DNA from 4 places in the Halalkalibacter flavus genome. Region 4 is predicted to be linked to each of the others. Evidence: riboswitches for the same ligand, from Rfam matches in the RefSeq annotation. Region 4 holds a riboswitch; each other region holds the start of a gene.
The links. Region 4 has a riboswitch for glycine ahead of SAY88_RS20285 (lipoyl synthase). Riboswitches for the same ligand answer to the same signal wherever they lie in the genome.
Positions count from the first base shown of each region.

Region 1: another riboswitch for glycine. It lies ahead of glyA (serine hydroxymethyltransferase); the one in region 4 lies ahead of SAY88_RS20285 (lipoyl synthase).
Region 2: another riboswitch for glycine. It lies ahead of SAY88_RS10835 (alanine/glycine:cation symporter family protein); the one in region 4 lies ahead of SAY88_RS20285 (lipoyl synthase).
Region 3: another riboswitch for glycine. It lies ahead of gcvT (glycine cleavage system aminomethyltransferase GcvT); the one in region 4 lies ahead of SAY88_RS20285 (lipoyl synthase).

Region 1 is NZ_JAWRVK010000013.1:78,755-84,896, forward strand. Features, by position in the region: gene SAY88_RS10755 (helix-turn-helix domain-containing protein) at 1-999, opposite strand, end outside; gene SAY88_RS10760 (DUF5058 family protein) at 1,560-2,273, shown strand; gene SAY88_RS10765 (small-conductance mechanosensitive channel) at 2,291-2,995, shown strand; gene SAY88_RS10770 (amidohydrolase) at 3,110-4,324, shown strand; glycine riboswitch at 4,444-4,545, shown strand; gene glyA (serine hydroxymethyltransferase) at 4,823-6,073, shown strand; gene SAY88_RS10780 (serine dehydratase beta chain) at 6,091-6,142, shown strand, end outside.
Region 2 is NZ_JAWRVK010000013.1:92,564-98,705, reverse strand. Features, by position in the region: gene SAY88_RS10845 (hypothetical protein) at 151-285, opposite strand; gene SAY88_RS10840 (iron chelate uptake ABC transporter family permease subunit) at 433-804, opposite strand; glycine riboswitch at 933-1,033, shown strand; glycine riboswitch at 1,036-1,094, shown strand; gene SAY88_RS10835 (alanine/glycine:cation symporter family protein) at 1,386-2,810, shown strand; gene purU (formyltetrahydrofolate deformylase) at 3,221-4,090, opposite strand; gene lpdA (dihydrolipoyl dehydrogenase) at 4,181-5,581, opposite strand; gene pdxS (pyridoxal 5'-phosphate synthase lyase subunit PdxS) at 5,662-6,142, opposite strand, start outside.
Region 3 is NZ_JAWRVK010000018.1:84,790-90,931, reverse strand. Features, by position in the region: gene SAY88_RS13505 (YqhG family protein) at 1-679, opposite strand, end outside; gene SAY88_RS13500 (DEAD/DEAH box helicase) at 657-2,342, opposite strand; glycine riboswitch at 2,574-2,680, shown strand; gene gcvT (glycine cleavage system aminomethyltransferase GcvT) at 2,836-3,930, shown strand; gene gcvPA (aminomethyl-transferring glycine dehydrogenase subunit GcvPA) at 3,945-5,288, shown strand; gene gcvPB (aminomethyl-transferring glycine dehydrogenase subunit GcvPB) at 5,285-6,142, shown strand, end outside.
Region 4 is NZ_JAWRVK010000042.1:5,804-11,945, reverse strand. Features, by position in the region: gene SAY88_RS20295 (sulfite reductase subunit alpha) at 1-194, opposite strand, end outside; gene SAY88_RS20290 (iron-sulfur cluster biosynthesis family protein) at 583-888, opposite strand; partial or broken gene SAY88_RS20285 (lipoyl synthase) at 928-1,158, opposite strand; glycine riboswitch at 1,294-1,400, opposite strand; gene trxB (thioredoxin-disulfide reductase) at 2,031-2,969, opposite strand; gene trxA (thioredoxin) at 3,016-3,333, opposite strand; gene SAY88_RS20270 (peroxiredoxin) at 3,463-4,005, opposite strand; gene SAY88_RS20265 (GNAT family N-acetyltransferase) at 4,222-4,893, opposite strand; gene SAY88_RS20260 (GNAT family N-acetyltransferase) at 4,920-5,585, opposite strand; gene SAY88_RS20255 (carbon-nitrogen hydrolase family protein) at 5,602-6,142, opposite strand, start outside.

The sequences.
Region 1 (6,142 bases), on a different contig from region 4:
AATTTTTTCAAATCCCTGATTTTGCAGAGATATACTGATTAATGCTTGGTGTACCTCGTACCTTTTTTGAAGTTGCATGTTTTTTTCTTGAAGTTCTTTACTTAACACTGTAACCTCTACTAACCTTTGATTTGCTACTGTATAATATTTTGCATTTTGAATAGCGATCGCAGCCTGTTCGGCAAATCCTTGCAACAATTGTAAGTCATGGTCGACGAATACTTTTTTTTGCTTCCATTGATGAATAATCATGACACCAATTCTTTTGTCTTCAATTGAGACAGGCACACACATTGCTGCTTCAGGAGATTTCCCAGCAGTAATATAATCAAAGTTTACAGTTGAGATATTGTATTTAGCCATTTCTTCATATACGTCTTTTTTTGAATTAAATATTCTACCTTTCCCGTCTTCAAATACTTTACCAGTAATGGATTCCCCAACTTTAAATTTCACATTATAAATGGTGTTATTGAATCCGATCGGTGCTTTAGGTATTAATTTTTCACTTGCTTGATCATAAAGAAATAATAAACCTGCTTCAGCAGCAGGAATTACTTTAAGAGCATTACTTATTATCTTTTCCAGTACTTCATCAAGATCAAGACTAGAGGTTATCGAGTGAATACTATTGATGAGATTATATAGTTCATTATCTTTTCTTTCGATAATTTCTTTCGTGTGAAAAAGGTAGAAAAAGTAATATAAATACTGAATTTCTTCTTTAGATAAAGGTATTGATTGCGAATAAATACACACATTTAGTTGATTTCCCTCAGGGTAAAAATAAGATAGGACCACTCTGTTTCTTTCTTTTCCTATCTTTAATGAGTTTTCTTCCTCATTTGAATAGAGAATCGAAGGGGGGAGGGGCTCGTGTTCCCCGTTATTATAAATTAAGTACTGATCATTTTTGAAATAATTATATCCCCACACTTGAAATGGACTATTCTCTAATTTCTCTTTTAAAAATAAAAGACTGTACTCAATTTCATTCATTTATAGTGCTCCTTCTATAGATGTGTAATAATATACATTTAAACAGCTGATATTATGTATGTTATCACATTGTAATATTGTCATCTCAAGTGTATAGTAAAAAGTGTAGTAAGAAAAGACAGAATATTAAGATTCGGTATAGAAAGAAAAATACGAATTACTCCTCCATAGCACGCACACCACTATCACTAGATAAAGTCGGAAAATCAAAACATTCTAGAATAGGAAACTAACTTAATTCCTAATTTTTAACCTGAATTATAGCAGCTTTGATATCCTGATTATTTTTTTGTTGGTTTTGAAAGCGTTATCAAGTAAGAGGGGGGATAAATAGAGGAAGCCACTGAAAAAGGTACAAACCAACCTTTTTCAATGTCTCGATTAATGTAGCAATGGCATTGAAAAGGTACAAATCAACCTTTTTCAGTGCCATCTAAATAGAGTCTTTCTGTGTGAAATAAGGGTTAATACAATGTGTTGGTGAATGTCCCTAATACTGCTTTTAGGTATAGGAGGTTACTAGTAAGTGTTAATTAAGAAGAGAAAAGGTGGTGCTGTCGATGGAAGAGGCAATGAGGTTAGCTAGTGGTTTATTAGTTTGGGTTATTGCACTCTTGATTTTAGCTGTGGTCATTTTTCAAGCGGTTAAGTTTATTCTGTTAGCAAAGGATGCAGGTAAAGAAATTGGTATGACAAAAGGTGAGCTTAATAGCGCAATAAAAACGGGAGCCATTTCAGCAATTGGTCCTTCATTCGCCATTGTTATTGTTGCTTTATCTTTGATTCCGTTTCTGGGGGAGCCCCTGACGTTAATGAGGATTGGAATTATTGGATCTGCTCCGATTGAATCGGTTGGTGCAAGTCTAGGTGCAAATGCTTATGGTTCTGAATTAGGAAGTACGAGCTTTAATACCCAAGCATTTACAGCAGTTGTTTGGACATTATGTTTAGGTGGGGTAGGCTGGTTAGTGTTTGTTGCATTGGCTACGAAGTCAATGAGTAAGATTGAAAAGAAAATCATAAATAAAAATGAAAAAAATAAAAAGCTTATGATGATTATTGCAACAGCTGCAATGGTAGCTGCATTCGGGAATTTAGCAAGTGCTGAAATGGTTAAGGGATTTGAATATATTGTAGCTGTACTAACAGCGAGTATTACAATGTTAGGTTTAACTGCATTAGCGGACAAGCTAAAGAAGAACTGGATACGTGAATGGTCACTAGGACTATCGATTCTTACTAGCTTAGTTGTGGGTTACTTTATCTTTGTCTAATGACAGGGGGGTAAATTATGGGTTTGAAAGATACAATTAAGACAACAGTTAGCGATACTAGTAGTTCAGCAATAGAACAGTTTCATTCAAGAGCCCATTTTTGGGGTCGACTAACAGTTTGGGCTGCGATTATCTTATCGTTATCGTTGCCGGTAGTTCTTTCATTTTTCTTAGGGCATCATCCTGGTTGGAGTGTAATATTGAGCGGATTTCTCGCCTATGCAGGAATTATTGCTGTTGTCTGGGTGCTCGAACCAATCATGTATTACACCATTTTAGGTGTATCAGGTACTTATATTGGTTTTCTAACAGGGAATGTTGGAAATATGTGTTTACCAGCTGCAGCAGCTGCTCAAAATACGATTGGTGCAGAGCCAGGAACCAAAAAAGGTGAAATAACAGCGACCCTTGCAATAGGTGCTGCATCATTAGTAAATAAAGTATTTCTTATTCCGATGATTCTTGTAGGAGCCGTGCTAGTTTCAAAAATACCAGAGCATATCCAACAAGTGTTTCCGTTTATTTTACCAGCTATTTTTGGAGGCGTATTGGCTCAGTTCGCGATGAAAAAGCCCACTTATGGTGTTATTGGACTCGCGATTGGATTTGTGATTAACCTAACAGCACTAGTTGTCTATATGAAAATGTTACTATGTATTATTTTGACTATAACTATTTGCCTCTTTTTAGAAAAGAGGAATGAAGCAAAAGCTTCTGTATAACGTTTTAAGAGGAAAGGTACTACCAGTCATAATCATATTTACATAAGCTTTCCTATTAAACATTTTGAAACTAATAAAAAATAACTAGTAATCAAGGGTGGGGAAACTTTTTCTATGAGAAAACAATTAATGACAATGTTGGAAGAACGAAATGAAGAAATGATTAACATTAGACGTTATTTACATCAATACCCTGAACTTTCATTTGAAGAGGCAAATACAGCGAATTTTATTGCTGAATTTTATGAAGGAAAAGATGTAGACATTGAACGTAATGTAGGGAATGGGTTTGGAATTGTGGTCACAATCAAAGGTGAGAATCCTGGAAATACGATTGCTTTAAGAGCGGACTTTGATGCACTGGCCATTAAAGAAGAGACTGATGTGCCATTTAAATCTAAAAATGACGGTGTGATGCATGCGTGTGGGCATGATGGGCATACCGCTTACTTGATGGTACTTGCTGATTGTCTCATTCAATTGAAATCATCGTTATCAGGTACAATCAAAATTATTCATCAGCATGCCGAAGAAATGCCACCGGGTGGAGCAAAAAGTATTTTGGATTCGGGGATTATTGATGATGTGGATCATATTTTTGGTACTCATTTAATGCCAGTCGATTCTGCTGGGACCGTAGGCTTTAACAGCGGGTATTCAATGGCTGGGATGAGCCGTTTTGTGTTAGGGATTCAAGGAAATGGAGGTCATGGATCATCGCCACATTTGGCAAACGATCCAATTGTGGCTGGTGCACATTTTGTAACCGCCATCCAAACTATCATAAGTCGCAGGTTAAATCCATTTGATGTTGGGGTGATTACTGTTGGCTCATTTGATGGAAAAGGAGCAAGAAATGTCATTAAAGACCGGATTGAACTGGAAGGCGATGCTCGTTACATGTCAGTTGAGGCAAGACAAATCATTGAAACAGAAATGCACCGCATTGTGAAAGGGATCGAAATTGAATTTGGGGTGACGTGTGACTTTACGTTTACGAATAATTACCCGCCTTTATATAATCATCCGGAAATTACTGAGTTTGTAAAATCAAGTATTGAAAAGATGGATGACCAAGATATAAAGCAAGTGATCGAATTTCCTAAGTTTTCAGGTTCGGAGGATTTTTCTTACTATCTAGAAAAAATTCCTGGAACATTCTTTTTCATTGGCTGTAAACCAAAAGTAGTAGAGAAAGCTTATTTTAATCATCATCCGAAGTTTGATATTGATGAAGACTCACTTTTAGTTGCAGCTAAATCAGTTGGACAAGTGGTGTGTAGTTATTTTCAACAAAGTCATCATTCTGAACTAGAAAAAACAGTTTAAATGATATATTTTTATAATGTTACTACTTTTTAGAATAGTGAAAATAATGGAAAAAGGTGGTTGACATATATAAATTTAGCCGTTATTCTAAACTTAATTAATAATTGAATATATTGCGGATGATTGTTGTAGGAGAGTGTAAAAGCAAGTGCCACCGAAGGAGCAAGTTCCAAAAAGACCCTTGGGACCAATCTCTCAGGTAGATGAACTACAACAGGACGCACCTCTGGAGAGCGCGTTATAAAACGCCACCAAAGGGGTAGGCTTCGTTAATAATGAAGTTAAACTCTCAGGTAAAAGGACAGAGAAGGGTAGAGAATATGTGCTATCTTTTTCTGTCCTTTTTTGTTTGCAAAAAGGACAGAGAAGGTAGAGAAACCAGCTACCTTCTTTGTCCTTTTTTTCATGGATAAAAAAAGATAGCGGATCAGCTCCCTTAATAAAGGAGCAGCAAGTTTATAAGTCAGATATCCAAAAACAACTTTAGGAGGGGTATGAATGAGTTTAAAACATAACGATTCATTCATTTTTGAAGCAATTGAAAATGAAAAAAAGCGTCAACACAGTACATTGGAGTTAATTGCATCTGAAAACTTTGTAAGCCCAGACGTACTAGAAGCAATGGGAAGTGTGATGACAAATAAATATGCGGAAGGTTATCCAGGGAAACGTTATTATGGTGGTTGTGAATACGTTGATGAAGCGGAACAAGCAGCAATTGCACGATTAACCAAATTATTCGGTGCTCAATTTGCAAACGTGCAACCTCACTCAGGGGCACAGGCAAATACAGCTGTATTTTTTGCTTTGCTTAATCCAGGTGATAAAGTAATGGGAATGAATTTATCACACGGTGGGCATCTAACTCATGGAAGCCCAGTAAGTATGTCAGGAAAGTGGTTTGATGTTGTGTCGTATGGGGTGAGAGAAGATACTCATTTGATTGATTATGATGAGCTAGAAGTTATAGCGAAAAAAGAAAAACCAAAATTAATTATTGCAGGTACAAGTGCATATCCAAGAAAGATTGATTTTGCCAAATTTAAAGAAATTGCAACTCAAGTTGGTGCGATTTTAATGGTGGATATGGCACATATTGCTGGCCTTGTTGCAGCAGGATTACATCCATCACCAGTCCCTTATGCTGACGTTGTTACAAGTACTACACATAAAACATTACGCGGACCTCGTGGCGGTATCATTTTAACAAATGACGAAGAAATCATTAAAAAGATTAATAAAGCTGTCTTCCCGGGAATTCAAGGCGGGCCACTGATGCATATTATTGCAGCTAAGGCGGTTGCTTTCAAAGAAGCATTACAGCCAAGTTTTAAAGAATATGCCAAACAAGTCATCGATAATGCTGAAACACTTGGTGAAGCATTAAAGAAAGAAGGAGCAGCCCTTGTTTCTGGAGGTACAGAGAATCATATTGTACTACTAGATGTCAGGCCATGGGACTTAACAGGAAAGGAAGCGGAGAAGTTACTTGAAGAGGCTGGTATTACGGCTAATAAGAATACGATCCCATATGATCCTCAAAGCCCATTTGTTACAAGTGGAATCCGTATGGGGACTGCAGCATTAACAACTCGGGGGATGAAAAAGGATGAAATGGAGAAAATCGCCAAAGTAATCGCAGATGTTTTGAAAAGTAAAGGGGATATAACTGTTTTAAAAAAGGCAAAGGAAACAACAAAAGCCATTTGTGGTGCCTATCCGTTATTTCAACAGCAAATTACTGTGTAAGAAAGGAGAAATCACTTATGGAATTTCAAAGTTGCTTTGATATTATTGGTCCAATTATGGTTGGACCTT
Region 2 (6,142 bases), on a different contig from region 4:
TAACTCTCTTTTTCTTCATGGTTCAATTACGTCTCCTAAAATATAGCTATCTATTACCTCCCTTCTGTGTATCTTGTATTATTATAAATGATAACCTAAATATAGTGAACATTCGAAATAGTTAAATAATTTGTAGATTTATATGTTTTTCTAACTATTTCTTTCTTTTCCTATCGATTTCTTATATTTTAAATTTTCCGAATATAGTTTATGAAAATTTAATTGTTGAATAGCTTGGCTGTTAGTAACGTTTCCTTCCCAATCATCTAGAATTACAACCTCCATAACAAACCTCCATTTAGTTTGAAAGTTGTTGGTCAATATATTTTTTCACTAGCTCTTTATCTCCTAAGATTTTTGCTCGTTCTTGATCTTTTATTAATTTTTCTTTGCTCTTTCAAGAATTTCCTCTTCTTCTCATGCTCTCCCTTTTTAAAATTGATTTCGATTCTTTAAAAAAATAAAGAACGACGCTTCGATCCCCGTAGTAAAAATCCCAGCCGGAATGTCTAATGGATAAAAAACCGTCCGGACGACCAGGTGAGCACTAAATACTAGAGCACTACCTATTAAAGAGGAAACGAGAATCAAACTACCAAAAGGGCGTCCTACTAGTTTCCTAGCAATATAAGGGTCGATGAGACCAACAAAACCGATTGTCCCAGCGATAGACACAGCGAAACCTGCCAACAACACACTAAAAAGAAGCAAAAGAAACCGGTACAGCTGAACATGTTTTCCTAATCCGGTTGCAATATCATCCTCTAACTCTTGGAGACTCAGACTTCGAGCTAAAAAAAGCACTAAATTGGGTTATTATATATATCTTAAAATAGACTTAAAGAAATTAATTTACTCCTTAGTAATTTCTGAATATTCAATTGACTTTATCTTTATAATGGAATAAAATGTTATAAAATGCATATAAGCGGATGAATATTGCGGGAGAGACTAAACAATCGTTTAGCACCGAAGGAGCAAGTCCTCAAAAAGTGGACATCAATCTCTCAGGTAAAAGGACCACAATAGGACGCGTCTCTGGAGAGAGCCATGAGCCACCAAAGGAGTTAAACTCTCAGGTAAAAGGACAGAGAAAAATAGGAAACCCCCTATTTTTCTCTGTCTTTTTTTGTGGGGAAAAATAGGAATAACTAAAAAAGGGGGATTTATATAGAATTAATCAAATTTCACAAGCCTTTTCTTTTCAATTACTACTGAGGTCCATGTAGCTGATTGGATGTAAATGGCTACAGAAATCCTTAAAATGACTGTGGGGTCACATGGAACGGACATACCTATCCTGTTTTGCCACCCTCAAAATGTAAGCGCTTCATCATCGAATCGACTAACAGTCTATCAAAATCTAATCTATTAGGAGTGTTGGTATGGAAATATTGGAAATACTAAGTAAAATCAATAACGTATTGTGGGGTCCCCCCAGTCTCATCTTATTATTTGGGACAGGCTTATTTTTAACTTTTGTTTTAAAAGGATTGCAATTTCGCCGTCTCATCTATGCATTTAAGATCGGGTTTGGGAAAGAGGATAGTAATGATGCAACTGCAGAAGGAGATGTTAGTCATTTTAAAGCTCTTATGACGGCACTTGCTGCGACAATAGGGAACGGAAACATTGCTGGTGTTGCCACAGCTATCACACTTGGTGGCCCTGGTGCAATCTTTTGGATGTGGGTTGTTGGTTTACTAGGTATGGCTACAAAATATGGTGAAGCCCTGCTTGCTGTGAAATATCGTGTGAAAAATGATAGTGGCGAATATTCCAGTGGTCCGATGTATTACATCGAACGAGGGCTTGGCAAAAAATATAAACTATTAGCGGTTACCTTTGCCTTATTTGGTGCCTTTGCTGCTTTGGGTATTGGAAATAGTGTACAGTCTAATACCATTGCTGATGTAACAAGCAATAGTTTTGGTATTGTAAACTGGGTAACCGGCTTGATCTTAGTTGTCCTTGTGAGCTTCATTATTTTCGGTGGAATTCAGCGTATTAGTACCGTTGCTAGTTTCTTTGTTCCTATTATGGCGTTCCTTTACATAGGGGGAGCAATCATAATTCTTGCATTAAATTACGAGATGATTATCCCGGCTTTTAAGTTAATCTTTTATTATGCCTTTAACCCTGTGGCGGCGGCCGGTGGTTTCCTAGGTGTTGTTGTAACTGAAGCTATTCGTAACGGGGTTGCTCGTGGAATTTTTTCAAACGAAGCAGGTCTTGGTACAGCTGCTTTAATCGCTGGGAACGCACGTGCAGATCATCCTGTTAAACAAGCGCTCGTTGCCATGACCGGTACATTTATCGTAACGATTGTTGTATGTACAATGACTGGTTTAACACTGCTTATTACAGGGTTTTGGGATGCATCTGGCGGCTTAATTTCCGGTGTAACTCATGATGCAACACTTGAAGGGGGAGCCTTGACCAGCGCAGCGTTTTCTTCTGTTCTAGGTGTAGTTGGTGAATATATTGTTTCATTTTCAGTTATCTTTTTTGGCTTCTCAACAATCGTTGGTTGGTATATATACGGGGAAAAATGCTTTGAGTATTTAGCTGGCTCTAAAGGACTTGCAGGTTATCGTCTTGTTTATATTGCTGCTTGCGGTATTGGGACAGTTGCTAACCTTACAACAGTCTGGGCATTTGCTGATATGGCTAATGCCTTAATGATGATTCCAAACTTAATTGCCCTTCTCCTTCTTTGGAAAGTTATCGTAGCTGAGACAAATGATTACTTCACTAATTTCTACGGTAATGTTAAAGTTGCTCGTTCTGAGGAAAGAGAAATTAGTTAATCGAGTAAGAGGAGTTGATTAATCAAACGATCTCTTCATTACTTTACGTACTGTTTAATATACCGTGGTTCAATTAAATATGAAGTAAATATTCATTCATATAAACTTTTTAACCCTCGATTTCTCCAATAGGAGTTATTGAGGGTTTTGTCTAGGGCTTATCTTTTAGTAAATAGTGATTTAATAATTACCCATTTTTCATTGAGTCCATTATTTTAGCCATACGCCCTATTCTAAACGTTAAATGATAGGAATCTTATACTCCGCTGATCCCCTTTTTTCTCCTGATGTTTTTCCATTAGTATAGAAAAAACAGCCATAACCATCACAAAATTGGTTGGCTGCTATAATATTTTTTGTTATATAAAAAAACAACCTTTTCTCTTAATGCATGACATGATAATACTAACTCACGTAAATACAATCGTTTTATTACCATGAACAATTACTTTATCTTCAACATGCCAGGAAACGGCTTGAGCAAGGACAAGCCTTTCCACATGCCGTCCGGCAACCTTTAATCCTTCTACAGAATAACGATGATTCACACGCTTTACATCTTGCTGAATAATTGGTCCTTCATCAAGATCATTCGTTACATAGTGTGCAGTTGCTCCAATCAATTTCACCCCTCGGTTAAACGCTCTCGCATAAGGGTTTGCTCCAACAAATGCGGGTAAGAACGAATGATGGATGTTTATGATTTGATTGGGATATTGGGCTATAAAAGTAGGAGAAAGAATTTGCATATACCTTGCTAAAACAATAAAGTCTACTTTCCCTTCCAACAGCTCTAGTGCTTTTTTTTCAGCAACCTCTTTCGTTTCAGAAGAGATTGGGATATGATAAAATGGGATTCCATATCCTTCAATTACTTCTTTCAAATCCTCATGATTACTAATAACCATCGGGATGTCTACTTGAATTTCGTTAGATTTCCAACGCCATATTAGCTCCATCAGGCAATGATCAGCTTTAGAAACAAAAATGGCCATCCGCTTTTTCTTTTTCTTACTACTCAACATCCAATCCATTGGATATTCTTCTGCCATCAAATGTAAGTCCTTTTCAAGTAAACTAAACGAAGAGTCAAAGTCTTCTAAGTCAAACTCAATCCTCATAAAAAACATGCCTGATTGTGGATCAGTTGTATGTTGGTCAAATTGGATAATATTTGCTTTGTGTTCTAACAACAAATTAGATATTACTGAGATAATACCCGGTTTTTCTGGACATGTAATTAACAGTATAGCCTGATCAATATTTCTTTCTGTAAGCATTGTTATCCTCCATCCTTTTAGGGTCCGTATGTAAAACTATTAAAAAGTTATAGTTTTTGTTCTATCTCCAACACTTTTTTAGCTCCCTCTCTAAGCATGTATTTCCTGACCGTCTGCTGCTAATGCAGCTTCACTAATCGCTTCAGCTAATGTTGGATGGGGATGAATTGTATGTACAATATCCATAGATGTTGCATCTAATACTTGAGCAAGTCCTATTTCTGTAATCATATCGGTTACATGAGGACCAACCATATGTGCCCCTAACAGCTTATTTGACGTTTCTTCAACGACAAGTTTGACAAAACCATCTGATTCACCAAATACTAGAGCCTTTCCGATTGCCCGAAATGAAAATTTTCCAATTTTCACTTTATACCCTTTCTTTTTTGCCTCTTCTTCTGTAAAACCGACACTAGCTACTTCTGGATTACTGTAGACACATTTTGGAACTAGAGCCGAATCAAGCGGTGAAGGTTGTTTACCTGCTATATGTTCAATTGCGATGATTCCTTCATGTGACGCAACATGGGCAAGTTGAAGTCCCCCAATCACATCACCGATAGCATAAATATGAGGATCACTTGTTTGATAATACTGGTTTGTTTGAATAAATGAACCGCCCATATTAATTTTAAAGTTAGTAAGACCAATTCCACTAACATTCGGTATTCGTCCAACGGATACTAATAGTTTATCTGCAAAAAATAGAGTTTCTTTTCCTTTATGCTCTGCTTTGATCGAAACACCTTCCCCTTTTTCTACCGTTTGCGGAAGTACCTTCGCATCGGTTACGATTTTTACACCTTTTTTCTTCATTAAACGCTTTACTTCCTTTGAGATATCTTTATCCTCTGTCGGTAAAATGCGGTCAGCATATTCAATCACAGTTACTTCTACTCCAAAGTCAACGAGCATTGATGCCCATTCGATCCCAATGACTCCACCGCCAACAATAATAATCGAATTTGGGAGGACTTCCATTTGTAGTGCTTCATCTGAAGTCATTATATAGTTCTCATCCGCTTCTAGACCAGGAAGAGTTCTTGGACGAGAACCTGTTGCAATTAAAATATTTTGGGTTTTTAGTGTAATCTCTTGTTCTTCATCGTTCATTTCAACTAAAACATCTTTAGACTGTAAAATACTTCCTTTCCCCTCGTAAACATCGATTTTTCCTTTTTTCAATAATTGTTGTACCCCTTTAAATAAACGATTTATAATTTCTTCTTTCCGAGACTGTACCTTTGAGAAGTCCAGCCCAACTTCAGGAGCAATAACACCAAACTCTTCTACCTTCTTTGTATTTCTATATACCTCTGCACTCCTTAATAATGCCTTGCTCGGGATACACCCCGCATGTAGACATGTTCCACCGACATTCCCTTTTTCAATCACTGCAGTTTTCAATCCTAATTGAGATGCACGGATGGCAGCGACATATCCGCCCGGTCCCCCACCAATGATGACAACATCATATTCTTTTAACATTGAGTTTCTCCTCCTTTTGCAACTACTTAATATGAAAATACATAACTATAATCCTATGACTCTTCCTTTTCATTTCTACCCTACCAACCACGATCTTGCATTCGTTCAGATATCTGTAAGTTTGAGATTTCAATCCCTTTCATTGCATTACCTAATCCTTTTGATAGATTGGCAATTAATTCATAGTCTTCATAATGGGTAGTTGCCTCAACAATTGCCGTTGCAAATTTTTCTGGATGATCAGATTTAAAGATACCAGACCCAACAAATACACCATCTGCCCCTAATTGCATCATGAGAGCCGCATCAGCAGGGGTTGCGATACCACCTGCAGCAAAGTTTACAACTGGTAGCTTCCCAGTCTCTTTAATTTGAAGTAATAAGTCGAATGCCCCCCCAATATTTTTGGCTTCAGTCATTAACTCATCAGTGGACATAGATGCAACTTTCTTAATTTGTGCTTGTATCATGCGCATATGCCGTACCGCTTCAACGATATTCCCTGTACCAGGCTCACCTTTCGTACGAATCATTGATGCCCCTTCGCCAATACGACGAGCA
Region 3 (6,142 bases), on a different contig from region 4:
CATCATAATCTTCATAAAACTGCTCAAGAAGTGACAAGTCCGTTTCCCATCTATTTACAGCTTCTTCTGCCCATGTTTTGTCTTCATTTTCCGCATAGGTCTGAACCATTTTCTGCAATCGAATCAATCCACTATGAACCGTGATAAGAGGGGTTAATTTAAAGCAGAAATCTGGAATGTTGGGAGATAGTTCTTTTTCTTGCAGCTTATTGTAAAATTGTTGAACAATTTGGCCATGAATGAGATTTAATCCTAAAGATAACAATACATCTTTTTTGCGGTCACATTGAAATGAAACTTTCATATTCAAACACAGCCATGGTTGCAGAGGAATGGACTTTCTCCCTGATGCCTGTATGTCCTCGTAAAGGCGAATGAAGCCCCCTAATTCACGTGTCGATCCAAATAATTGCCGAAGTCTTGGTGATCCAAAGTGAATCTGTTCTCCACGTAAATCATCGGGGACATTCGTCTGATCCGTAATAAACGTTACCTGCATCGGATTAGGTTCGCCACCTGTTTTTTCAAGATAATGCCAATAAAATGGTCTGTTCATTAATAATTTATCTAACTCAATCGATAATTGAACCTTTAAATAACTTGACGTATTTTCAATGATTGGGCTATCATTCGCCTGAAAGTAACGCTCTAAAAAATCATGAACTTGAGGCTGTTGCATCGATCTGATCCTCCTTACTAGAATTCGCAGCTTCTTCTGCTGCATCATTCATAATGGCAGCAAGATGATCAAACTTAATTCGCATTTCTCCTTCAGAATCTGATTGTAATAATATATCTTGTACGTGTTCTTCAACTGAAGGGAGATCAATTTTCGTTAATATATCATCGAGCTCACCGATGACTGCTTCAAATAGGTGAATCTTTTCATATAGCAATTTAAGAATGTGCTGCTCGACGGTGTCATTTACAGCAAAGTTGTAAATTCTCACATCTTCTTGTTGACCAAGGCGATGAATACGCCCAATTCGTTGTTCAATACGCATTGGATTCCATGGCAAATCATAGTTAATGATATGACTGCAAAATTGCAAGTTGATTCCTTCGCCACCTGCTTCAGTTGCAATTAATACTTGGGCATGATTTTGGAAGAGCTGACGCATCCAATCTTTTTTTCCTCTTTTAAATCCTCCTCTAAATGGTACGGAGGAGATGCCATTTTGTTTTAAAAACCATTGTAAATACAACTGTGTTGCACGATATTCAGTGAAAATAATAACTTTATCATTGATTTTCTTGATGATCTCGAGTGCTTTCTCGGCTTTTGCATGGCCTTCTACCTCACCAATTTTGTTCAATAAGCGTTCTGCACCAGGAAGTTTTCGTCCTTCGGCATGGGCTCGTTCAACCATGTTTTTTAGTGTCATAAAAGCAGCCTCTCTGCTGCTGCACAATTCCCTTTTTAAAGTCAGCAAGCCAAAATGACTTGAATCACCATTTAATTTTTCAATCTCTTCATAAAAGGCGCGTTCTGATTCACTAAAATCAATCGGTACCGTTTCAACGATACGTTTCGTCCATTCAATGCCAGTTTCCTCACGGCGATTGCGCACCATGACTTTGTTGACTAACTCTCTTAGTTTTTCTTCATTTTTAGGTGATCTCTTATTCGAACGATATTCTTTTTCAAAAGAAGAGATATCTCCAAGATGCCCAGGTTTAAGCAATGAAACCAAATTAAAGATTTCCTCTAGCTTGTTTTGGACTGGTGTTGCGGTTAATAACAAACAGAATTTCTTCTTCAGCTTTTTAATGAACTCATAATTTTTCGTTTTTGGATTTTTAAGTTTATGAGCTTCATCAATAATGACTAAATCATATGGCTGTTCTAAGACGATATCATGATGTGGTTGCCTTTTGGCTGTATCAATGGAAGCTACGACAACATCACATTGCTCCCATACATATGATTTTCGTTGAGCAACAGCCGGAATATGAAACTTTGTATTTAATTCAATCGCCCATTGGGAAACAAGAGAAGCTGGAACGAGAATTAATACTTTTTTTACTAACCCACGGATCATATACTCTTTTAAGATGAGTCCAGCCTCGATTGTTTTTCCAAGCCCTACTTCATCAGCAAGTATTGCTTTGCCATTCATTTGCTCAATAACTGTATTTGCCACTTCAATTTGGTGTGGAAATGGCTTTAACTGAGGAAGGTGCTTAGGTGCTTGTAAACCATGAAACTCTGGTATGATTTGGTGTTGTTCTGCTTCATACGCTAGTTTAAAAAGTTCCCAATTAGACCAAGGTCCATCTTGACCTAATCTTTCCTTGAAGGTGTCGTTCCAATTCTGATCAAAATGTATATCAATCTTCATTTTCATCACCCTTTCAATCAAACTGCTATATCCGAATGAAATTATAAAAAAACTATAAAATAATCTGATTTAGTAAATAAACAGTTGCGAAAACCTATTCAACTTGGTAGGATATTAATATAAATCCGAATTACAAACTATTGCCTAAATTTTAAAAGGTTTTATACATGTAGTATGTACCACTCATAAGAATTTCATGAGTAAGAGTGAAAACAATTAAATGACTTGCGGATGAGAATAAGGGGAGAGCTTGCGAATTATGCAACGCCGAAGGAGCAAGTATTAGATAATGTGTTATCAATGCGAATCTCTCAGGCAAAAAAGACTCTTATTTGACGCAGCTCTGGAGAGTGCTTATGATAAGCCACCTACGAAGACACTATATTCTTTTAGAATATAGGAAACTTTCTGGTTACAGGACAGAGTTATACACAAAATAGTGTATAACTCTGTCCTTTTTGCATTTTATGAATTAACTTGAGGAGGTTTGATCATGGCTGATTTAAAGAGAACACCACTATTTCATCTTTATAAAGAAGGTGGAGCAAAAACGATTGATTTTGGGGGATGGGATCTTCCCGTTCAGTTTTTAAGCATTAAAGAAGAGCATGAAGCAGTCCGTACAAAGGCAGGGCTATTTGATGTTTCACATATGGGTGAAGTAGAAGTTAAAGGCCCACGGGCACTTGATTATTTACAAAAATTAATGACCAATGATGTATCTAAACTTGTAGATGGGCAGGCGCAATATACAGCCATGTGTTACGAAGATGGCGGGACAGTTGATGACTTGCTTATTTATAGAAAGGCAGAAGACGATTATTTACTCGTAATTAATGCCTCAAACATTGAAAAAGACGTTGAGTGGATGCAGCAACATATCATTGAGGGTGTAACAGCAATAAATGTTTCTAGTGACATTGCACAATTAGCGATTCAAGGACCTCTAGCAGAACAAATTTTGCAAAAAAGAACGTCTTTTGATTTATCTTCCATTCGGTTCTTCCGGTTTGCTGACCAAGTAAACGTAGATGGTGTCAATGCACTCGTTTCGAGAACTGGTTACACAGGCGAAGATGGATTTGAGCTTTACTGTGCTGCAGATCAAGCTGCTAAGCTATGGAAAAGCTTGCTTGAAGCAGGTAAAGAGGAAGGCCTTGTTCCTTGTGGATTAGGAGCACGTGATACATTACGCTTTGAAGCAAGGCTGCCTCTTTACGGGCAAGAATTAACAAAAGAAATTTCCCCACTTGAGGCTGGAATTGGTTTTGCCGTAAAAGTAAATAAAGAAGCAGACTTTATTGGGAAAGAAGCGTTGAAGAAACAGAAAGAAGAAGGGCTGAAAAGAAAGCTTGTCGGCCTTGAAATGATTGACAAAGGTATCCCTCGTACAGGGTATGAAGTGTTTGTTGGTGATAAATTAGTAGGCTTTGTCACGACAGGAACTCAGTCTCCTACATTAAAGAAAAATGTCGGCCTTGCCGTTCTAGATATAGATGTTACTGCACTTGGAACAAAAGTAGAAGTTCAAGTTCGTAAAAAGCGTCTTAAAGCACAAGTCGTATCAACGCCATTTTATAAGAAGTAAGAGGAGGAACATACATGAATCACCGTTATTTACCGATGACAGATGCAGATCAAAAAGAAATGCTTGAAACAATCGGTGTACAGTCAATTGAGGAATTGTTTTCTGATATTCCAAGTGAAATTCGCTTTAAAGGAGAAATGAATGTCAAAGAAGCTTTAAAAGAGCCAGAGCTCATCTCATATTTTCGAGAATTAGCAGCGAAAAATGTGTCACTTAAACAAACCCCTTCTTTCCTAGGGGCGGGCGTATATGAACATTACATCCCATCAATTGTTGATCACGTCATTTCTCGTTCTGAATTTTATACGGCTTACACACCATACCAACCAGAAATTTCACAAGGAGAGCTTCAAGCGATCTTTGAGTTTCAAACGATGATTTGTGAGCTTACAGGAATGGATTTAGCGAACTCGTCTATGTATGACGGCCAAACGGCTTTAGCAGAAGCTGCGATGCTAAGTGCCGGACAGACAAAAAAGAAGACGATTCTAGTTTCTAAAGCTGTTCATCCGGAAGCTCGTGCCGTCCTGCAGACTAATGCAACGGGGCAGCGTTTAAACGTGATAGAAATCGATACGGTTAATGGTGTGACAGATTTGAAACAGTTACAAGAAGTATACGGGGATGACACAGCTTGTGTTGTTGTTCAACATCCGAACTTTTATGGCAACCTTGAGCCTTTAGCTAAGTTAGAAGAGATTACGCATAGCAAGAAAGCAATGTTTGTAGTGTCTAGCAACCCACTTGCTTTAGGATTGCTAAAACCGCCTGGTGAATTTGGAGCAGATATCGTCGTTGGTGACGCGCAGCCATTTGGAATTGCAACACAATTTGGCGGTCCGCATTGTGGCTATTTTGCAACCACGAAGAAATTAATGCGTAAAGTCCCTGGTCGTCTAGTTGGGCAAACAACGGATGAACATGGTCAACGTGGATTTGTTTTGACGTTGCAAGCACGTGAGCAGCATATTAGACGTGAGAAAGCTACTTCTAATATTTGTTCGAACCAAGCGCTAAATGCACTAGCAGCGTCCGTTGCAATGAGTGCGATTGGCAAAAAAGGCGTAAAGGAAATGGCGTATCAAAATGTACAAAAAGCTGCTTATATGAAAAAGCAGTTGAAGGCTCATGGAGTAGAAATGGTTTCAGAACAACCTACATTTAATGAGTTTGTCATTAATGTGAAGAGACCAGTTTCAGAAGTTAATGAGCTTTTACTTTCCAAAGGATTTATTGGAGGGTATGACCTCGGACGTGATGATAACTCGCTACAGGGCCAAATGTTAGTAGCTGTGACCGAAGTACGAACAAAAGAAGAAATTGATACTTTTGCCAAGGAATTGGGGGCATTACTATGATAACAAAAGATCAGCCATTAATTTTTGAACGCAGCAAGCCAGGGAGAGTTGGACATAGCTTACCAACATTAGATATTTGTGAACAATCAATTAATGAGTTAATTCCAAGTGAGTTTTTACGTGAATCAGAACCTGAATTGCCAGAAGTTTCAGAGCTTGAGATCATGCGTCATTACACAGCATTATCAAAACGTAATCATGGTGTAGATTCAGGGTTTTATCCACTTGGTTCTTGTACGATGAAATACAATCCAAAAATTAACGAGGATGTCGCACGTTTTGAAGGATTAGCTCATATTCACCCATATCAACCAGTAGAACAAGTCCAAGGTGCAATGGAATTACTATATGAGCTTCAAACATCATTAGCTGAAATTACAGGGATGGATGAAGTAACACTTCAACCAGCAGCAGGTGCTCATGGTGAGTGGACTGGGCTCATGATGATCCGCGCTTTCCATGAAACAAACGGAGACTTCCAACGTACAAAAGTTATTGTGCCTGACTCTGCACATGGAACGAATCCTGCATCGGCAACAGTCGCTGGTTTTGCGTCAGTTACGGTACGAACGGATGACAATGGCTTAGTTGATTTAGACCATTTACGTGAAGTTGTTGGTGAGGATACAGCAGCACTCATGCTAACAAATCCAAATACGCTTGGTTTGTTTGAATCATACATCGTAGAGATGGCTCAAATTATTCATGAAGCTGGTGGGAAACTTTATTACGATGGAGCTAACTCCAATGCCATCTTAGGAATTGCAAGACCTGGAGATATGGGGTTTGATGTGGTTCACTTGAACTTGCATAAAACATTTACAGGTCCTCACGGTGGTGGTGGTCCAGGATCA
Region 4 (6,142 bases):
ATAACGCCAAGTGCATCACCTGGGACATAAGAAAGGCCTGACCCTTGTAATGATAACTCAATATGCCTTGTTTCCTTGCTAGAGCCAGCTCTATTTAAATTAATATTTTTTAAAATCTTTGCTTGAAATGGATTGGTCCTTGAAAATGGGAGTTTCTCACTTTTGGCATTTTTAGTATCTAAATTAAGTTTCATAGCTCTTAACCTCCAAAGATAGATATATTGCTTGTATAACAAAAAATAAAATGTATCATCCTAACACTCTAAAACTACTATGTAGCATTTCATAGAGAAACTTAAATAATATAACAAGCATAAAAACAAGCACCATAATGTGATCGAATTTGACTGTACGACTTCTTTACGAAGAAAAAACCATATCTAAAAAATAGCCAACATACCCCACCTAAAATTCGATACGAGCTCTGTTCCTATCAATCTCCTCATCCTCGTAATCTTCGTTTATATTATATTGTCTACCACATAGAACATACTGAATTACTTGTCTTTCTTCTGCTTAGATATCTCTGATATTAGTGTTTCTACCTATACTCATTACTGTATTAAAGATTTTCTTTTTAATTTAATCGTCCCACTGTACACATGCAGTTGAACTTAAGGTTTCTCCAATAAGAAAGCCACGTTCATCTGTATAATCAATTTGGACCTCTTCATCTAAATAACGTTTCGTAAAACGATCCATTCGAATCTGGATCCCCTCGTACTCAATAATCGTATCGTTTCGTCGCGATTCATCAAAAACTAGCGTAAACTTAACAGTCATCCCGCATCCCCCAGCTATATCAGCGTCAATTCGAGGAGATTGTTCGTCCTTGAACACCATTTCTTTTAGCTTTTTCAACGCCACCTCTGTTAACGTAATAACCATCGGATTCTCTCCTTCTCACCAGTGTCCTACCTTTTAATATCACACATTCGCTTTTGCTGCACGGACCTGTTCATCTGCATGGTAGGAAGAGCGAACGAGCGGGCCTGCTTCACAGTGACTAAACCCTTTTAACAATGCAATTTCCTTTAATTCATTAAACTCCTGTGGGCTCTAATATTTTTGTACTTTTAAATGGCGTTTCGTTGGCTGTAGATATTGACCAATTGTTATAATATCAACATCGTTAGCACGAAGGTCATCCATCGTTTCTTGGCTGTACCAACTATAACTTGAAGAAATCTCTTTCTTGCTACTGACTTACTTTTCTATGAAAACTGTTTAAACATTATGCTTCACTACTTTTTTACATACAAAAAAGGACAGAGAAGGGTAGCATAACGTTCTCTACCCTTCTCTGTCCTTTTACCTGAGAGTTTAACTCCATTCTTAATTCAAAGAGTCTTCCCCTTTGGTGGCGTACTACTGTATACGCGCTCTCCAGAGGTGCGTCCCGTTGTGGTTCATTCTACCTGAGAGATTTGTTTCCAAGGGTCTTTTTGGAACTTGCTCCTTCGGTGGCTTGTCGCATTGCACTCTCCCACAACCATCATCCGCCATTATGAAATTATACAGATTGAAACTTTAATTGTTTTTTACTACACATGATTGATCAGAAAAAAATTATCTTCCTACCTGCAGTGAACCTTACTTTCATAGTTTTTAAATCTATATTTCTTTATAGTTTTAATATAAAGACTAGTTGAAGATATTCATATTAATTTGTCAGGTAAACTTACGTGGTTTTTGATAGTACAATAAACTCATATCACTATTAAGTAACTTCTAGACCGTAGATATACTTATACTACTGCTCTACAGAAGACGTCGGATAAGTGTGGAAAAGTAATATTTATCTATTCTACTTGGAATATAATCCATACATATAATGAAAAAGGGAAAGTTCACAAAAGGATGAACTTCCCAAAATGAAGTTAAATTCATATTTTAATTTTCTTGGAATTGCATCTTAGTTTAAATAATCAAAGACTCTAGAAACAACATCCCAAAGTATTGTTCTTTTATGAGCGTAACCTTATTAATAAAATAAGGATTCAACTGGAACTCTCTCAAATACATATAATTTAAAAAGCCTCTAGTATTAATAGATTTTCTAGGTAATGTTGAACTTCTAGTGCTGCAATACATCCATCCCCAGTAGCAGCTACTACCTGCCGGACTGCATTTTGTCTAATATCTCCTATCGCAAAAATTCCAAGGATATTCGTTTTCATTCGATTATCCGTTATGATCCACCCTTCTTCATCCGTAATATTTAGATTTTTCACGAAATCTGAAACAGGGTTCATCCCTATATACTCAAACACACCATCAACCGGAAAACTCTTCTTTTCACCTGTTTTTATATTTTCAATAAGGACATGAGTTACTTTATCCTCTCCTATAATCTCATTGACAACAGTATCATATATCACATCAATTTTATCATTATTAAGCATCCGCTCCACTAAAATAGGCTGAGCTCTGAATTGGTCCCGGCGATGAAGGACGGTTACTTTCTTAGCAAACTTAGTTAAAAAAACCGATTCTTCTACGGCAGAATCTCCCCCACCTATAACAACTAGTTCTTTTCCCCTAAAAAAGGCTCCATCGCAAACGGCACACCATGATACACCTCGACCTGAAAATTCTTCTTCTCCAGGAACGCCCAACTTTTTATATTTAGTACCTGTAGCAATAATGACAGATTTAGTCTGATAAGTTTTATTCCCTGCATATACTACTTTAATATTGCCCTCGTTTACAATGTCTTCTACATTTGCTTGTTCATACCTGGCACCAAAGCGTAAAGAGTGCTCAAACATCTTTTGCGCTAAATCTGGTCCAGATATATGTGAATAGCTAGGGAAATTCTCTATCTCTTCCGTATTTTGAAGTTGTCCACCTGGCACTCCACGATCTAAAATTAACGTTTTAAGATTGGCCCTTGAGGTATAAACAGCGGCTGTCATACCACCAGGACCTGCACCAATAATAATGACATCGTAAATGCTATAGCTCATATACAACACCTCTTCTTTCCAAGTAAACAGGATCTGTTAATACTCCTTAAAGATATTGAGAAATTAAGCCCTTTAATTTCTCCTCTGGAGAAAACCCTAAACTCTGTTTAGCCACTGAACCATTTTTAAAAATTAAAGTAGTAGGAACACTCATAATATTAAATTTTTCTGCTAATTCACTGTTTTCATCAATATTGACATCTCCAAATGTCACATTCTCTATAGTAAGGGATAAACTATCCAATACTGGGGCAATCATTTTACACGGACCACACCATGGCGCGCCAAATTTAATGACCGCTACCTCATTAGAATTTGTAATTTCTTCAAAATTAGCTTTATTAACTGCTACTACATTCGACATTGAAATTTCCCCCTTTATGAGCCATTCTTTCATTTTTTCACTTATACTCCTCATTCGTCATGCTAAGGAGTCTAAACATTCAGATTTATGATTCTATATAGCTATAAAATAAGTAAACCCCATAATTATTTACAATGTTTTTTGGCCTGGTTTCCAGTTAGCTGGACATAATCCCCCTGTCTGAAGTGCCTGAAGCACTCGAAGTGTTTCATTCACATCACGCCCAATATTATTGTGGAATACAACTTGGTACATTAAGTCACCTTCAGGGTTAATAATGAACAATCCCCTAAGTGCAATGCCTTCGTCTTCAATAAGTACGCCGTATTCCCGGGAGACAACATGGTTGGTATCAGCAGCTAAAGGATAGTGCAACTCTCCTAGACCATTATCTAGACGATCAGTATTAATCCATGCAAGATGCGTATGTATGGTATCTGTAGAAACTCCGATTACCTCTGCATCTAAATCTTGAAACTCCTCATAACGTTCAGACATTGCGGTGATTTCAGTTGGACAAACAAAAGTAAAATCCATCGGATAAAAGAATAGTACGGTCCATTTACCGTTCTTCATATTTTCTTCTAAACTTACTTTCTTAAATTCCTTATTGGGCATAACTGCATCCATTTCAAAGCGCGGTGCTTGTTTACCTACCATACGTTCTACCATTTTATTCATCCCCTTATTTAATTTTTTATGTTATTAACATGTTAATATATTAATCAATCAAGCCCTTTGTTTCCTTAAACAAGCCATATACTCAATATGATCTTAATTGATGTATGTTACAGTCTAATTATCCATATAAAGATGACCTCTTTGGATATAGAAAAGTGTTGAAGTATCAAGTTGGAATTATATAAAAATGTTATATGAATTTATAAACTAAATTGGCAATAATGTTACCGCTTCTTCTGCTTCCAAGTTCTCAATCATTTCATGCCAAGACTTTGGCTTATTTGACAAGACCGAATAATAACGTTTCAAAAATTTCACAATTAGTTCTGTTTTCACTTCAGTGCTGCTGGATTCCATTGGAAGAAAACAAAGATCAAGTCCTGTTACGGCCTCTCCATCATTGTGCCAGGATGGATGGACATAAGGAAAATTTAGACGCTTATAACCAAGATGGGACAGTACCTCCCGGCGAACATATGGATCCATAGATTTCACTGCGCCAAATTCATGATATTCTACCCGATAAGGATCATAAATTTCGGCGAACATCCCGAAAAGCTGCTTTCCACTCGCTACGGCTAAGGCGTTTAAGTCCTCGAACCTCTTTTGGGCTAAAAACGGACCAATGCCGAGCCCGTCGCGGCCAATGATTGTAAAGTCTGTCATCGCAACATTAAAATCCTCATAATAGCGATACTCCGTCGCCCCTACTACCTCCCCTTCAAGATCAGCAACAAAGACACGGATTCCTGGATCTTCGAGAGGTTCTTTCCAAAGGTCGAATTCCAATACTTCTTCTGGAGGAAATATGTCTTGCATTAATTGATGCATTTGTTTGAATAAAGGATCTCGTATACTCTCAATTCTTCGATATTCCATTTTCGTCCTTCTCCTTGTTTCAATATTCATGTGTAGAAAGGGTTTTTCCATTCCATGAGCGCTCCATAATTGGAAGACTCTGTATCCTCCAAATAGTTATCTACTATTTTAATAGGAGTACGGCCGCAGCGAAGTAAAAAGGTGATGACAGGATCTTTTAGTTCCCCTTTTACGACTGCCTCAAGGTATTGTACCGGCGTCATCTCCTTTGCTTTTTTATGATACCCCGGCATTCTGCCTCCGCCTAACAACCGGTCCAGCCCCTTGTGAACGACAACATCATACATTGCTAGCATTAGCCATTTTCCTAATCTTAATTTTCGATAGGAAGGCCGCACGCTAATATCGACGACATAAAGAGTCTTTCCATTAGGATTATGATTGCTAATATAGCCATTATCCGTAATCTCTTCCCATGTATGCTCCGGATGATTTGGGTCAAAGTCAACAAGCAACCCGGTCATTGAACCCGCAATCTCACCATTTACCTCAATGCATAACGCTCCCTCGGGAAACAAGGTAACATGGTTGTGTAATTGCTCCGTATTCCACCATAATTCAGATGGGAATGGCGGAGGGAAACTTTCCTGTTGAATGCGAATTAAACCAGAAAAATCCTCTTCTTTATAATTACGGATCACCGCCAGGGCAGGACGATCCTCGTCGAAGACAAAAAACTCTTTTTGATACACGGCGACTCCTCCTTACTTACACTTGTGCGATGAGTTCTTTTTTGGGTTCCCAATCTGGATAAAGATCGGTACGACGATCACGCCATGTGGTGACAGAACCACTTTCACGAACCTGATATAACAGCTCTAAATCCAAATCAGCCGTTACAATCATATCTTGATTGATTTCACCTTCTACTAGAATACCTCGGGGAGGGAATGGAACATCGTTTGGCGTAATCACTGCTGCCTGTCCAAAATTACCTCGCATAAAGTCAACGGTAGGAAGGGAACCAACTGTACCGGTAGTAACGACATACACTTGATTTTCAACGGCTCTCGCATGGCTAGTGTAGCGAACACGATGAAATCCATGACGGTCATCGGTACATGAAGGACAGAAAATGATATCAGCCCCCTTCGCTTTCGCCATTCGGACAATTTCCGGAAATTCGATGTCATAGCAGGTCAACATGGCAATTGTTCCTTTGTTAGTCTTGAACACTTCTAGGCTTTCACCAGGGGTCATGTTCCATTCCTTCACTTCCGTCGGAGTGATATGAAGCTTTGCCTGTTCT